DNA from 4 places in the Rhizobium sp. L9 genome. Region 3 is predicted to be linked to each of the others. Evidence: predicted binding sites of a transcription regulator. Region 3 holds the regulator's gene; each other region holds the start of a gene.
What was found. The regulator PhoB, encoded in region 3, activates phosphate uptake and scavenging genes when phosphate is short. The targets are predictions, from matches to a motif close to TGTCATNNANCTGTCAT.
Positions count from the first base shown of each region.

Region 1: a site for PhoB is predicted at 1,822-1,838, ahead of CO660_RS04310 (DUF47 domain-containing protein). Genes of this name have one in related genera too.
Region 2: a site for PhoB is predicted at 1,634-1,650, ahead of ppk2 (polyphosphate kinase 2). Genes of this name have one in related genera too.
Region 4: a site for PhoB is predicted at 1,885-1,901, ahead of phnF (phosphonate metabolism transcriptional regulator PhnF). Genes of this name have one in related genera too.

Region 1 is NZ_NWSZ01000004.1:133,911-137,158, reverse strand. Features, by position in the region: gene CO660_RS04320 (MazG nucleotide pyrophosphohydrolase domain-containing protein) at 1-54, shown strand, start outside; gene CO660_RS04315 (inorganic phosphate transporter) at 79-1,092, opposite strand; gene CO660_RS04310 (DUF47 domain-containing protein) at 1,092-1,733, opposite strand; gene CO660_RS04305 (GNAT family N-acetyltransferase) at 1,897-2,388, opposite strand; gene tldD (metalloprotease TldD) at 2,405-3,248, opposite strand, start outside.
Region 2 is NZ_NWSZ01000011.1:141,595-144,842, reverse strand. Features, by position in the region: gene CO660_RS13265 (GMC family oxidoreductase) at 1-1,547, shown strand, start outside; gene ppk2 (polyphosphate kinase 2) at 1,702-2,616, shown strand; gene CO660_RS13255 (aldo/keto reductase family oxidoreductase) at 2,695-3,248, opposite strand, start outside.
Region 3 is NZ_NWSZ01000052.1:8,316-11,563, forward strand. Features, by position in the region: gene CO660_RS31400 (aspartate aminotransferase family protein) at 1-50, opposite strand, end outside; gene CO660_RS31405 (GcrA family cell cycle regulator) at 473-1,006, shown strand; gene phoB (phosphate regulon transcriptional regulator PhoB) at 1,608-2,291, opposite strand; gene phoU (phosphate signaling complex protein PhoU) at 2,417-3,130, opposite strand; gene pstB (phosphate ABC transporter ATP-binding protein PstB) at 3,175-3,248, opposite strand, start outside.
Region 4 is NZ_NWSZ01000021.1:54,586-57,833, forward strand. Features, by position in the region: gene dapB (4-hydroxy-tetrahydrodipicolinate reductase) at 1-423, shown strand, start outside; gene CO660_RS21445 (2,3-bisphosphoglycerate-dependent phosphoglycerate mutase) at 445-1,080, shown strand; gene phnF (phosphonate metabolism transcriptional regulator PhnF) at 1,124-1,861, opposite strand; gene phnG (phosphonate C-P lyase system protein PhnG) at 1,970-2,446, shown strand; gene phnH (phosphonate C-P lyase system protein PhnH) at 2,446-3,054, shown strand; gene CO660_RS21465 (carbon-phosphorus lyase complex subunit PhnI) at 3,059-3,248, shown strand, end outside.

The DNA.
Region 1 (3,248 bases), on a different contig from region 3:
ATCGCCGCCGCGGTCGAACGGAAGTGGCGGTTTCAGCCGGCACAGACGACCTAAGCGCCACGTCAGCTGTCCGATCGACTAAGAGAGCTGGCCCAACAGGCTCACGAGCCAGAACGAAACTGCCGAAATCATTGCCGCGGCCGGCAGGGTGATGATCCATGCGATCACGATGTTGCCGGCAAGCCCCCACCTGACGGCGGAGACGCGCCGGGCGGCGCCGACGCCGATGATGGCGCCGGTAATGGTGTGGGTGGTCGAAACGGGGATGCCGAGCCAGGTGGCGCCGAACAGCGTCAAGGCACCGCCCGTTTCGGCGCAGAATCCTTGCATCGGGTTCAGCCGGGTGATCTTCGAGCCCATCGTATGGACGATGCGCCAGCCGCCGAACAAGGTGCCGAGCGCCATCGCCGCCTGGCATGAAATCACCACCCAGAGCGGCACGTGGAAGCTGCCACCGAGATAGCCTTGCGAGTAAAGAAGCACGGCAATGATGCCCATGGTCTTCTGGGCGTCATTGCCGCCGTGACCGAGCGAATAGAGCGATGCCGACACGAATTGCAGAAAACGGAAGGACCGGTCGACGGCAAAAGGCGTTTGCCGGATGAAGGTCCAGGTCACCGCCAGAATGAGGAACAATGCCAGCAGGAACCCGATCATCGGCGACATGACGATGGCGCTCGCGGTCTTGAGAAGGCCGCTCCAGACGATCGAACTCAAGCCGGTTTTGGCAAGGCCCGCACCGACCAGCCCGCCGACCAGGGCATGGGATGAACTGGAGGGAATGCCGAAGATCCAGGTCACGACATTCCAGACGATGGCGCCGATCAAGGCCGCGAAAATCACCTGCGGTGTCACTATCGCCGGGTCGATGATGCCGGTCCCGAGCGTCTCGGCCACATGCAGGCCGAAGAACAGGAAGGCGATGAAATTAAAGAATGCCGCCCAGAAGACCGCATATTGCGGCCTCAGGACCCGTGTCGAGACGATTGTTGCGATCGAATTGGCCGCATCATGCAGCCCATTGAGAAAATCGAACAGCAGCGCGACGCCGATGAGGCCGACAAGAAGCGGAAGAGCGAGGGCGGCATCCATCAGACATTCTCGATCACGATGCCGCTGATCTCGTTGGCGACGTCCTCGAAACGGTCGACCACCTTCTCCAGCTCGCCGTAGATCTCGCTGCCGATCAAATAGGCCATCGCATTGCCGGCGCGGTGCCGGCGAAACAGATCCTTGAGCCCCTGCTCGTGCAACTCGTCGGAGCGCCCTTCCACCCGCGTGACCTGTTCGACGATGGCAGAAAGCCGCGGCGCATTGGCGTTCATGCGATCGAGCAAGGGAATGGCCTCGGCGATGAGATTGGCAGCTTCCACAACGGTCTTGCCCATCTCCTGCATCCCCGGATCGAAGCTGGTCTGCTCGAAGAGCCGGATGGTTTTGACGGTCTTGTGCATCATGTCGATCGCATCATCCATGGATTGGATGAGATCCTTGATGTCTCCACGATCGAAAGGTGTGATGAAGCTACGCCGGACGGCCTGCATGACTTCGCGCGTTATATCGTCGGCCTGATCTTCCAACCGCACGATCGTTTCGCATTGATGCTCGATCTCTACTCCCGACAGCAACCTGTCCAGAGCCTGTGCGGCGCCGACGATCGTTCTGGAATGTTGTTCGAAAAGGACGAAAAACCGGTCTTCGCGCGGCATCAACTTCCGAAACCAACCCAGCATGAACACCTCGTGATTTTTGATCTGCGCTATGGATGACGAGCCGTCCTAAACCCTATCCCGTTGAAGAGATAGGGCCGAGTTTCGGTTTGTGACAGTTTTATGACAGTTGTGGCCGACAGGAACATGGCCGTTATCGGCCGCCGACCCTTTGCAGCATCCGCAGTCAGCCGACCTTATACCGGTAAAACTTGGTGTCCACGGCCATCAACGGGAAGGAGCGGGGCAGGGCGCTCTTGGCAATCTCGGTAAAGCCGTTCTTCTCGTAGAAGCGATGGGCGGCAACGAATTTGTCCGTGGTGCCGAGGAAGATGTCGGTGAGGCCGGCATCTCTGGCGTGGTCGAACAGGCGCTCGAGAAGCCGCGCCGCCACGCCGTGCTCGCGGCCGCGAACCTCGGCGGCGACGAACATCTTGCGCAGCGCTGCCTGATTGTTACCGATGTCCTTCAGCCCGAGCGTGCCGACGATCGCGCCGTCCTTGACGGCGACCCAGAACTGACCTTTGCCGGACTGGTAGAAATCCGGGATGACCCGGAGATCCGGCTGCGCATCGGCTGTGATGTCGATGCCGAACTCCTCGCGCTGAATCGGCAGGATCACCGACAGCACGTCATCGGCATCGCCGGCGGCAAAGGGTCTGATTTCGATCTCTGCCATGATGAAATACTCCGCCTCAGGTCTGTGTGCCGCCGACGGTGATCTGATCCATGCGCAGATGCGGCTGGCCGACGCCGACCGGAACCCATTGGCCGGCCTTGCCGCAATTGCCGATGCCGGTATCGAGCTTCATGTCGTTGCCGATCATCGACACCCGCTTCATCGCATCCGGGCCGTTGCCGATCAGCATCGCCCCCTTGATCGGCGCGCCGAGCTTGCCGTTCTCGATCAGATAGGCCTCGGTGCAGCCGAAGACGAATTTGCCGGAGGTGATGTCGACCTGGCCGCCGCCGAAGGAGACGGCATAGATGCCCTTCTTCACCGAGGCGATGATCTCATCAGGCGTCTTGTCGCCGCCGAGCATATAGGTGTTGGTCATGCGCGGCATCGGCACGTGGGCATAGCCCTGGCGGCGACCATTGCCGGTGGGCGCCATGCCCATCAGCCGGGCATTCTGCCGATCCTGCATGTAGCCGACCAGCTTGCCGTTCTCGATCAGCACGTTGTAGCCGGACGGCGTGCCCTCGTCGTCGATCGTGATCGAGCCGCGGCGGTTGTCGATCGTGCCGTCATCGACGACGGTGACGCCGGGCGCGGCGACGATCTGGCCGAGAAGGCCTGCAAAGGCCGACGTCTTCTTGCGGTTGAAATCGCCTTCCAGCCCGTGGCCGACGGCCTCGTGCAGCATCACGCCCGGCCAGCCGGAGCCGAGAACGACGTCCATCGTGCCGGCCGGCGCATCGATCGCCTCCAGATTGACGAGTGCCTGGCGCAGCGCCTCGTCGGCGCCATATTGCCAGCTGCCCTCGGCGATGAAATCGCCAAAGCCGATGCGCCCGCCGCTGCCGTAAGAGCCGCTC
Region 2 (3,248 bases), on a different contig from region 3:
CTGGGCCGGCCGTCGGCCCCAGGGATTTCGACCCGGCACGCAAGAAGGCGCCGGCAAGCAGCATCAATATATGGGAGCGTGCGCGCGCCACCCTGAAGGGCCAGCCGATCCAGGCGCGGGCGGCCTTCTTTACCGAGCGCTTCAGCCACTTCTTCGTCAACGATCGCAAGAACCCCTATACGACGCCGAAGAACGAGCCCTTTCTCTGGATCCGCGGCCGCCAGGGTGGCGGGCGTCTGCACAGTTTCGGCCGCGTGCTGCTGCGCTGGACCGACGATGATTTCAAGATCCGATCGCGCAACGGAAAGGGCGTGGACTGGCCGATCTCCTATGACGAGCTTGCGCCCTTCTATGACGAAGTCGAGGCCTATCTCGAGCTCTACGGCAACAAGGACGATGTGCCGACATTGCCGGACGGCGTCTATGCGAAGCCGGCAAGCCTCACGCCCGCCGAGCAGATATTCAAGCAGGCTGTAGAAAGCCGCTGGCCGGACCGGCGCGTCATCTCCTGGCGCTATATCGCGCCGGACGCCGAACGCATGCCGCGACCGCTGCGGGACGCAAAGGCGACTGGCCGGCTGACCGTCCGTTATGACGCCGTCGTGCGTCGCATCACCACCGACGAAAAAACCGGCCGCGCCACCGGTGCGGAATTCATCGATCGCAACACGGGCAAGGTTTCGACGGCTCGCGCCGCGACAATCGTGCTTGCCGCCTCGCCGATTGAGAGCGTGCGACTGCTGCTGAATTCGGCATCGGCAAGACATCCCTCTGGGCTCGGAAACAGCTCGGGCGCGCTCGGGCGCTATTTCATGGACCAGCTTCCATGCCTCGCCTTCGGTTCCTTTCCCAAGGCGAAGGGTTGGGCCATTGACGATTCCGCTCCTGTCGATCCTTTCTACAATCCGTCGGGTGGCATCTTCATCCCGCGCTTCGGCGAGGGTGACGCCGCCCGCGGCGATTTCGACTATCAGGGCAGCATCGGCAGGGCGCCGGTTTCACAGGAGGCCGATGCGCGTCTCGCCTTCTTCGGCTTCGGCCGCATGCTGCCCTATGCCGACAATCGCATCACCCTCGATGGCAAGCGCAAGGACGCCTGGAATATTCCGGTGCCACACATTCGCTGCGTCATGCAGGAGGAGGAGCGGCGGCTGCTCCGCCGGCAGGAGGAGACGTTGATCGCCATGGTCAAAGAGGTCGGCGGCGATCTTGAATTCATCGGATCGCCCACCGGCCTCAAGGAGATGGGCAGAGGCGCCTTTCCCGACGCCGATGCCTTCAGCCGCTTCATGTTCCGCACATGGTTCCGCAAGACCATGTGCATGGGCGCAGCAATTCATGAAACCGGCGGTGCGCGCATGGGCGAAAGCCCGGAAGCTTCAGTGCTCAATCCCTACAATCAACTGTGGGATGCTCCGAACCTCATCGTCACCGACGCCAGCGCCTTTCCGGGCAGCGGCATCGCTGGCACGACGCTCACCGTCATGGCGCTGACGATCCGCGCTTGCCGCAACCTTGTCGACCATTACCGAACGGGGCTGCTCTAGGCACGCCTCCATCTCGTGTAGGCGGCGTCTAAAAAGTTCGCCGGCATGTGGAGTGGCGAAAGAGGCGAACAAGTGAACGAGCTGTGGGTTATCCAACCGTCACACTAACTTTGCAGTGACATGCTCCTGTCAACTGAGCAGGAAGGGAAAGCCCATGTCTAAAACACATCAGGACCAGCTCAGCCGGATAAAGGCCGAAATCGCCGACAGCTTCGATGAGGAGCTGGAAATGCAGCTGGAGGAAGACCGGCTGGACGATCTGGTCGTCGAAGGAATGACCGAACCGGCGGAGCAGACGCTCGATCGGAAGATCTATTTCCGCGAGCTGTTCCGGTTGCAGCACGAACTGGTTCGGCTGCAGGATTGGGTTCAGTACAAGAAGCTGAAGGTCGTCGTGCTTTTCGAAGGCCGGGATTCGGCCGGCAAGGGCGGGGCGATCAAGCGCGTGACCCAAAGGCTCAACCCGCGAGTCTGCCGCACAGTGGCACTGCCTGCGCCGACTGAACGGGAACGCCATCAATGGTATTTCCAGCGTTATGTCCCGCATCTTCCCACCGCCGGCGAGATCGTGCTCTTCGACCGCAGCTGGTACAACCGCGCCGGCGTCGAGCGCGTGATGGGCTTCTGCACCCCTGACGAACTCGAGGAGTTCTTCCGCTCGGTGCCGGAATTCGAACGGATGCTCGTGCGTTCCGGCATCGTGCTGATCAAATACTGGTTCTCGATCACCGACGAGGAACAGGAATTCCGCTTCAAGATGCGCATCCACGATCCGCTGAAGCAGTGGAAGCTTTCGCCGATGGACATGGAAAGCCGCATCCACTGGGAGGAATATACCAAGGCCAAGGAAGAAATGCTGGCGCGCACACACACCAAGGAGGCGCCCTGGTGGGTGGTGCAGGCCGTCGACAAGAAGCGGGCGCGGCTGAACTGCATCGCCCATCTTCTCGACCAGATTCCCTATGAGGATGTGCCGAAGCCTGAAATTCAGCTGCCGGATCGTATCCGTCATGCCGATTATATCAGGGCGCCGGTTTCGCCTGAAATGCTCGTACCGGAGCGCTACTGAAAGCATAGCCGCAATATCCGGCAAGATCGCTACGCCGCGGAGGAAAGCCGGCCTAGCGACCGAAACTGCCGGCGGCCGTCAGGCGGCCATATCGGTCATTGAGTCCAACTCCTCAACAGCATCATCCGGCAGCACCAATCCGGCAGCAGCGAGATTCTCCCTGAGATGGCCGAGCGACGACGTGCCGGGGATCAACAGGATATTGGCTGCGCGGCGCAACAGCCAGGCGAGCGCCACCTGCATCGGCGTGGCGCTCAGGCGTGCGCCGACACTGGAGAGTGTGGACGATTGCAGCGGCGTGAAGCCGCCGAGCGGGAAGAACGGCACATAAGCGGTGCCTTGACGGGCAAGCTCGTCGATGAGCCGGTCGTCGTTCCGATGCGCCAGATTGTACTGGTTTTGCACACAGACGATCTCGGTGATCCCGCGGCCTTCGGCGACCTGTTTCGATGTGGCGTTGCTTAAACCTATGTGACGGATCAGACCTTGCCGCTGGAGATCAGCCAGAACCGTCAGGGGTGCTTCTATCGAGCCTTCGGCCGGGCTATGCAGGTCAAATGTGATCCGGAGGTTGACGACATCAAGCACCTCGAGGCCGAGATTGCGAAGATTGTCGTGAACCGCCTGCGTCA
Region 3 (3,248 bases):
CGCAGCGGGGCGCGAGAATAGGTGTCATAAAGCGGCGCGGCTTCAGCCATGGCGCGGGTCTCCCGTTCAATGTTGTCTTGCACGGACTCCGGCTAACACCAGGTCCAAAAAATCAAAAATGCCGCCTTTCGGCGGCGAGCGGTACTATTTCCTTTTCGCGCTGCAATGTCAACAAAACTGGCGCCTTAGCCTATGCAGCAGGCTTGTGCAGCGGCAACTTTCGGCCTTCAACAGGCATTATTGCAGAAATGCCACGCAGAGGCAGCAAGTTGGGGAAAACTTGAAATTCGATTCATCCGGATTCCCGCGACTCTTGTCACGGAGTCAGCCTCACACTAGGTTAAAGTTCAATTACTAGACTGCATGCGGCGGAACTAGTCACCAAAATTGATCAAGCGTTTCTTGTTTCGGAGGCTTCCGGGACAACGGTGAGGGATTCTGCCATCACCAACGCAAAAGGTGGAGACAGGGCATGAACTGGACAGACGAGCGGGTCGAGAAACTCAAGAAGCTTTGGGCCGAAGGACTGAGCGCCAGCCAGATTGCTGCGCAGCTTGGCGGCGTCAGCCGAAACGCCGTTATCGGCAAGGTGCACAGGCTCAGCCTTCCCGGCCGCGCCAAGGCCGGCGGCACGGCCACCGCGGCGCGCACGCCGAAGCGCCAGACATCCGCGCCGCGCGCGCCGAATTACGCCTCCCGGATCACCACCCGCACCGTGACCCGTCAACAGGGCGCAACGATGCTGAAGGAAGAGATCGAAGTCGATGCCGTCGAGGAAATGGAATATGTGCCGGCCGGCAATGTGGTCGTGCCGATTTCTCGCCGCCTCGGCCTGACGGAGCTCACCGAACGCACCTGCAAATGGCCGGTCGGCGACCCGCTCAAGGAAGATTTCCATTTCTGCGGCTGCGAGTCCCCGGACAATTCGCCCTATTGCAGCTATCATCAGAAGCTTGCCTATCAGCCGATCAACGAAAGGCGCCGGGCGGCAGCACGGGTCAGCTGAGCGGACAGGTATTGCTGAGAACGGGAAACGGGCCGAGTGGCCCGTTTTTTATTCGATTGGGGAAGTGACCTTTGCGTTTAGCAACCAAGCCAACCCCACACTCCGTCATCCCGGGGCTTGGAGGAGAAGTGGTGCCTGGACAGATAGGCCACGCCAGTGCGATGAAGCTGGTTCTGCAGCGGCGATGGCGCGACCGCTCTGCAGCGGCGATGGATCGGCGGCAAAAACGGGTGCTACAGGTTGCACCACCGGCGCGTTTGGCGAGAGCGCCAACCACGCGCTCCGTCATCCCAGGGCTTGACCCTGGGATCCACGGCCAAGCACTCGGCTTTCATAATTTCCCTGCAGTTGGATGCATCCCTGTTCCCGCAGCGCCGGCCGCATGGATCCCAGGGTCAAGCCCTGGGATGACGGAGGCGAGGTGATGCCGGGACAAGTCGGCTCTGCAGGCGCGGTGGAAAGGTGGTGCCGAGATGCATAAGCCTCGCCGGCGCAATGACGCTGGCGACGAAGCGGCTGCGATCGACGACGGCAGGGGAGCCTCACAAGCCGTACTGCCGTGCGTTTGGCGGGAACGCCCACCCCACACACTCTCTCAGCCTTAGGCTTCCATCGAATAGCCGGCGCCACGGACGGTGCGGATGACGTCCTGCATGTTGGAGAAGTTCAGCGCCTTGCGCAGGCGGCCGACATGGACGTCGACGGTTCGTTCGTCGACATAGATGTCGTGACCCCAGACGCCGTCGAGCAGCTGCGAGCGGGAAAAGACCCGGCCCGGCGACGACATCAGGAATTCCAGCAGGCGGAATTCGGTCGGGCCGAGGCGGACTTCGCGGCTCTTGCGGTGGACGCGATGGGTTTCGCGGTCGAGCTCGATATCGCCGCATTTCAGCACCGAGGACAGCACCTCAGGTCGGGCACGGCGCAGCATCGCCTTGACGCGGGCGACGAGTTCGGGGGTCGAGAAGGGCTTGACGACATAATCGTCGGCGCCGGTGGACAGTCCGCGCACACGCTCGCTCTCCTCGCCGCGCGCCGTCAGCATGATGATCGGCAGTCGCTCGGTTTCCGGCCGCATGCGCAGGCGCCGGCAGAGTTCGATGCCGGAGACGCCGGGCAGCATCCAGTCGAGGATGAGCAGGTCGGGCGTGCGCTCCTGAAGCCTGATTTCGGCCTCGTCGCCGCGCAGGATGGTATCGACCTCGAAGCCTTCGGCTTCGAGATTATAGCGAAGGAGCACGCTGAGCGCTTCCTCGTCTTCAACAACTGCGACTCTCGGGATCATGCGTGTCCGTCTCCTCGCGCACAAGCCTTAAACTGGGGGTCTAAGCAGGCGTCCTGCGCAAATTCAGAAATTGGCTGCGACCTCTTTGCGCGCCCCGAACGGGGGCGCACGCAATCTTGGAAGGATTATTCCGTCGCGGCGCCGACGGTGTTGGCGCTGTCATCCTTCGGGCGATCGCCTTCCGGCTGGGCGCCTGTTGCCATGTAGTAGATCGTCTCGGCGATGTTGGTGGCATGGTCGCCGATGCGCTCGATGTTCTTGGCGCAGAAGAGCAGATGCGTGCAGCTCGTGATGTTGCGCGGATCTTCCATCATGTAGGTCAAGAGCTCGCGGAACAGCGAGGTGTACATGGCGTCGATCTCGTTGTCGCGTTCGCGGATGGCGGTCGCCTTGTCGGCAGCGCGTGTCGTATAGACGTCGAGCACTTCCTTGAGCTGGACAAGCGCCAGCTCGGAGAGATGCTCGAGACCGCGGGCGAGCTTGCGGGGCACGCCGGTGCTCTGCACGGCGATGACGCGCTTGGCGGTGTTCTTGCCAAGGTCGCCGACGCGTTCGAGATCGGCGGCGATGCGGATCGAACCCATGATTTCGCGCAGGTCCGCCGCCATCGGCTGACGGCGGGCGATGGTGACGATCGCCTTGTCGCCGATTTCGCGCTCGGTGTGATCGAGGATCACGTCGTCTGAGATGACCTTCTGCGCCAGCGCGGTATCGCCGTTGACCAGCGCCCGGACGGATTCGGCGACCATCTGTTCGGCCAGGCCGCCCATTTCGGAAATCCGCCTGGAAAGGAACTTCAGATCATCATCATAGGCAGAATAAATATGTGTCGATGCCATGGGGCTTTGTCCTCGAATAAGGGGAAGGCTTCGGATGGCCGTGATCAGCCGAAGCGACCCATGATGTAGTCCTGGGTACGGGGATCGTCCGGATTGGTGAACATCTTGTCGGTGTCGT
Region 4 (3,248 bases), on a different contig from region 3:
CTGCTCAGCGTGCTGGCAGAGCAGGCCGCGCGGGCGCTCGATCCCGCAGATTGGGACATCGAAATCCTGGAAATGCACCACAAACACAAGGTGGATGCCCCTTCCGGCACCGCCCTTCTTCTCGGCGAAGCCGCTGCCAAGGGCCGCAATATCGACCTCGCCTCGAAATCGGTCAGGGTCCGCGACGGCCATGCCGGCGCCCGCGAGGCGGGCACGATCGGTTTTGCGACGCTGCGGGGCGGCTCGGTCATCGGTGAGCATTCCGTGCTTTTCGCCGGAGAAGGCGAAATCGTCACCCTGTCGCACAGCGCGGCCGACCGTTCTATCTTCGCGCGCGGCGCCATCAAAGCCGCGCTCTGGGCGCGCGACAAGAAGCCGGGTCTCTATTCCATGCTCGACGTGCTCGGGCTTTCTTCCCAATAAGGACACTACGGAGGCATATTCATGAGCGGTACCCTCGTCCTCGTTCGCCACGGCCAGAGCGACTGGAACCTGAAGAATCTCTTCACCGGCTGGAAGGACCCGGATCTGACGGAACTCGGCATTCAGGAAGCCAAAGCCGGCGGCGCTGCGCTTGCCGAATACGGTATCAAATTCGACGTCGCCTATACCTCGGCGCTGGTGCGCGCGCAGCACACGCTGAAGCTCATCCTCGACAAGGTCGGCCAGCCTGAACTCGAGACCATCCGCGACCAGGCGCTGAACGAGCGCGACTACGGCGATCTCTCCGGTCTCAACAAGGATGACGCGCGCGCCAAATGGGGCGAGGAACAGGTGCATATCTGGCGCCGTTCCTACGACGTGCCGCCGCCCGGTGGTGAAAGCCTGCGCGATACCGGCGCCCGCGTCTGGCCCTACTACCTCACCGAGATCCTGCCGCGCGTGCTGCGCGGCGAAAAGGTGCTGGTCGCTGCCCACGGCAATTCGCTGCGTTCGCTGGTCATGGTGCTCGACAAGCTGACCAAAGAAGGCGTGCTCGCCCTCAACCTCGCGACCGGCGTTCCCATGGTCTACAAGCTGAACGCGGATTCCACCGTCGCCTCCAAGGAAGTGCTGGGCGATATGTCCGGCGCACACTGAATTCTGTGAGGCGTGCCACCGAACGGGTCGGCACGCCAAGCCCTCAGTTCTCGATCGTGAACTGTACCCGGTCGGCGGCGAAACGGCTGATCGAATATTGTACTGGTACGCCGTCGAGATCGGTGTTCATTGCCTTGGCAATCAGCAGGATCGCGCCGGGAGTGAGTTCCAGATCTGCAAGGTCGGCTGTCGCAGCATGGGCCGCTGTTATCTCGGTCGTCGCCCGGACGTAGTCCCCGAGGCCGAGCTCGGCGAAAGCCTTGGTGATCGATTCGTGCTTGCGGTAGGCCTGGCCGATCCCAGCGAAACGTTCGGCGGGAAACCAGCTCGTCGCCTTTGAAACCGGCCGCCTGTCGGCATGGCGCAATGTTTCCAGCCGGATCACTTGCTCACCCTGTTTCAGGCCCAGCCAACGGGCAACGTCGGCGCTCGCCTCCTCCTGCGCCTCATCGAGCAGAAGGCCGCGCATCTCGCGCGCCTGATCGCCAATGCCGGCGGTGAAGCGCGTGCGCCGGGTGATGGGGAAATTCAGCCGCTCCTTGCGCTCGATCAGCGTGCCGCGGCCTTGCACCGCACGCACGATTCCCTCCTGCGCCAGCGCAGCCAGCGCACTGCGCACTGTATGCCTGTTAACGCCGAATTGCAGCGCCAGCACCATTTCCGGCGGCACCATTCCCGTTTCGTCATAGGCGCCGTTGCCGATCGCCTCGCGAATCCGATCGGCGATCTGACGCCAGAGCGCCACACCCGTCTGCCTCTGCACCTGCTTCAGTCCTGCCATTCCGCCTCTACTTTGCCTCACGATGTCACACGCTTGTCACGACACCGATTTAAGGCTAGGTATAGCTTGTATGGTTGTCTATATCAATAGACATTTGAGGAAGCAGCGATGATATCAGCGGACAAGACAGACGCCGCGTCACAGACGGTCTTGGAGCGCAAACGCGCCGCCGATCTGCTGGCGCGTGGGGAACGGAGCGAACTCCAGGCGGCCTGGGACGCGTTGCCGCAAAAGCCCGTGGCTTATCCTGTGCGCGGACCGGAGACGGGACTGGTGATGGTGCGCGGCCGCATCGGCGGCGGCGGAGCTCCCTTTAATCTCGGCGAGGTGACGATGACACGCTCAACGGTGCGGCTCGAGTCCGGCTCCATCGGTCATGCGCAGGCGCTCGGCACCGACCGGGAGAAGGCCCGTCTTGCGGCGATCTTCGACGCGCTCTGGCAGGAGGAGGCGACCAGGGATTTCGTCGAACAGGCGCTGCTTTTGCCGATCGCGGAAAGGATCGCCACCACCGAACGTCGCAAGGCGGATGAGACGGCGGCAACCCGCGTCGACTTCTTCACCATGGTGCGGGGGGACAACTGATGGGTCTGACGACAGAAGTCTTTACCGGTGGCTTTACCGATCCGGTTTTCCATGCGCAGAGCGTCTTCAAGATGCTGATGGACGGCATGGCCCGCCCCGGCACCCTCCAGACCGTTGAGCCCGAGATCGACCCGCCGGCGCCGCTCGGTATCGCCGCCGGCACGATCGCGCTCACTCTTTGCGACCACGACACACCCGTCTGGCTGACCGCGGGACTGGGGAAATCCGCTGTGCCGGACTGGCTCGGCTTCCACACCGGCGCCCCACTGACCGCCGAAAAGGCGGATGCGCGCTTTGCCTTCATCGAGGCGGGCACTGCGCTTTGCTCCTTCGGCCTGTTTGCGTCAGGCACGCAGGAATATCCCGACCGCTCGACGACTGTCGTCATCGAGCTTCCCGACCTCGAAGGCGGACGCAGGCTGGCGCTGATCGGCCCCGGCATCCAAAACGTGACCGAGATCGCGCCGGCCGGCCTGCCGGAGACCTTCCTCAGGCTCTGGGCCGAGAACCGCGCGCTTTTTCCGCGCGGCATCGACATCGTGCTGACATCGGGCAAGCGCTTCGTCTGCCTGCCGCGCACCACCAAGATCACAGCAACGGAGATCTGAGCTCATGTATGTTGCCGTCAAGGGTGGCGAGGCCGCCATTGCCAATGCCCACCGTCTGCTCGCCGACCGTCGCCGCGGTGACCGGTCGCTGCCGGCGATCGGCATCGACCAGATCGTCGAACAACTCGCCCTCGCCGTCGACCGCGTCATGGCCGAGGCCTCGCTTTTCGACCGGACTCTCGCAGCGCTGGCCG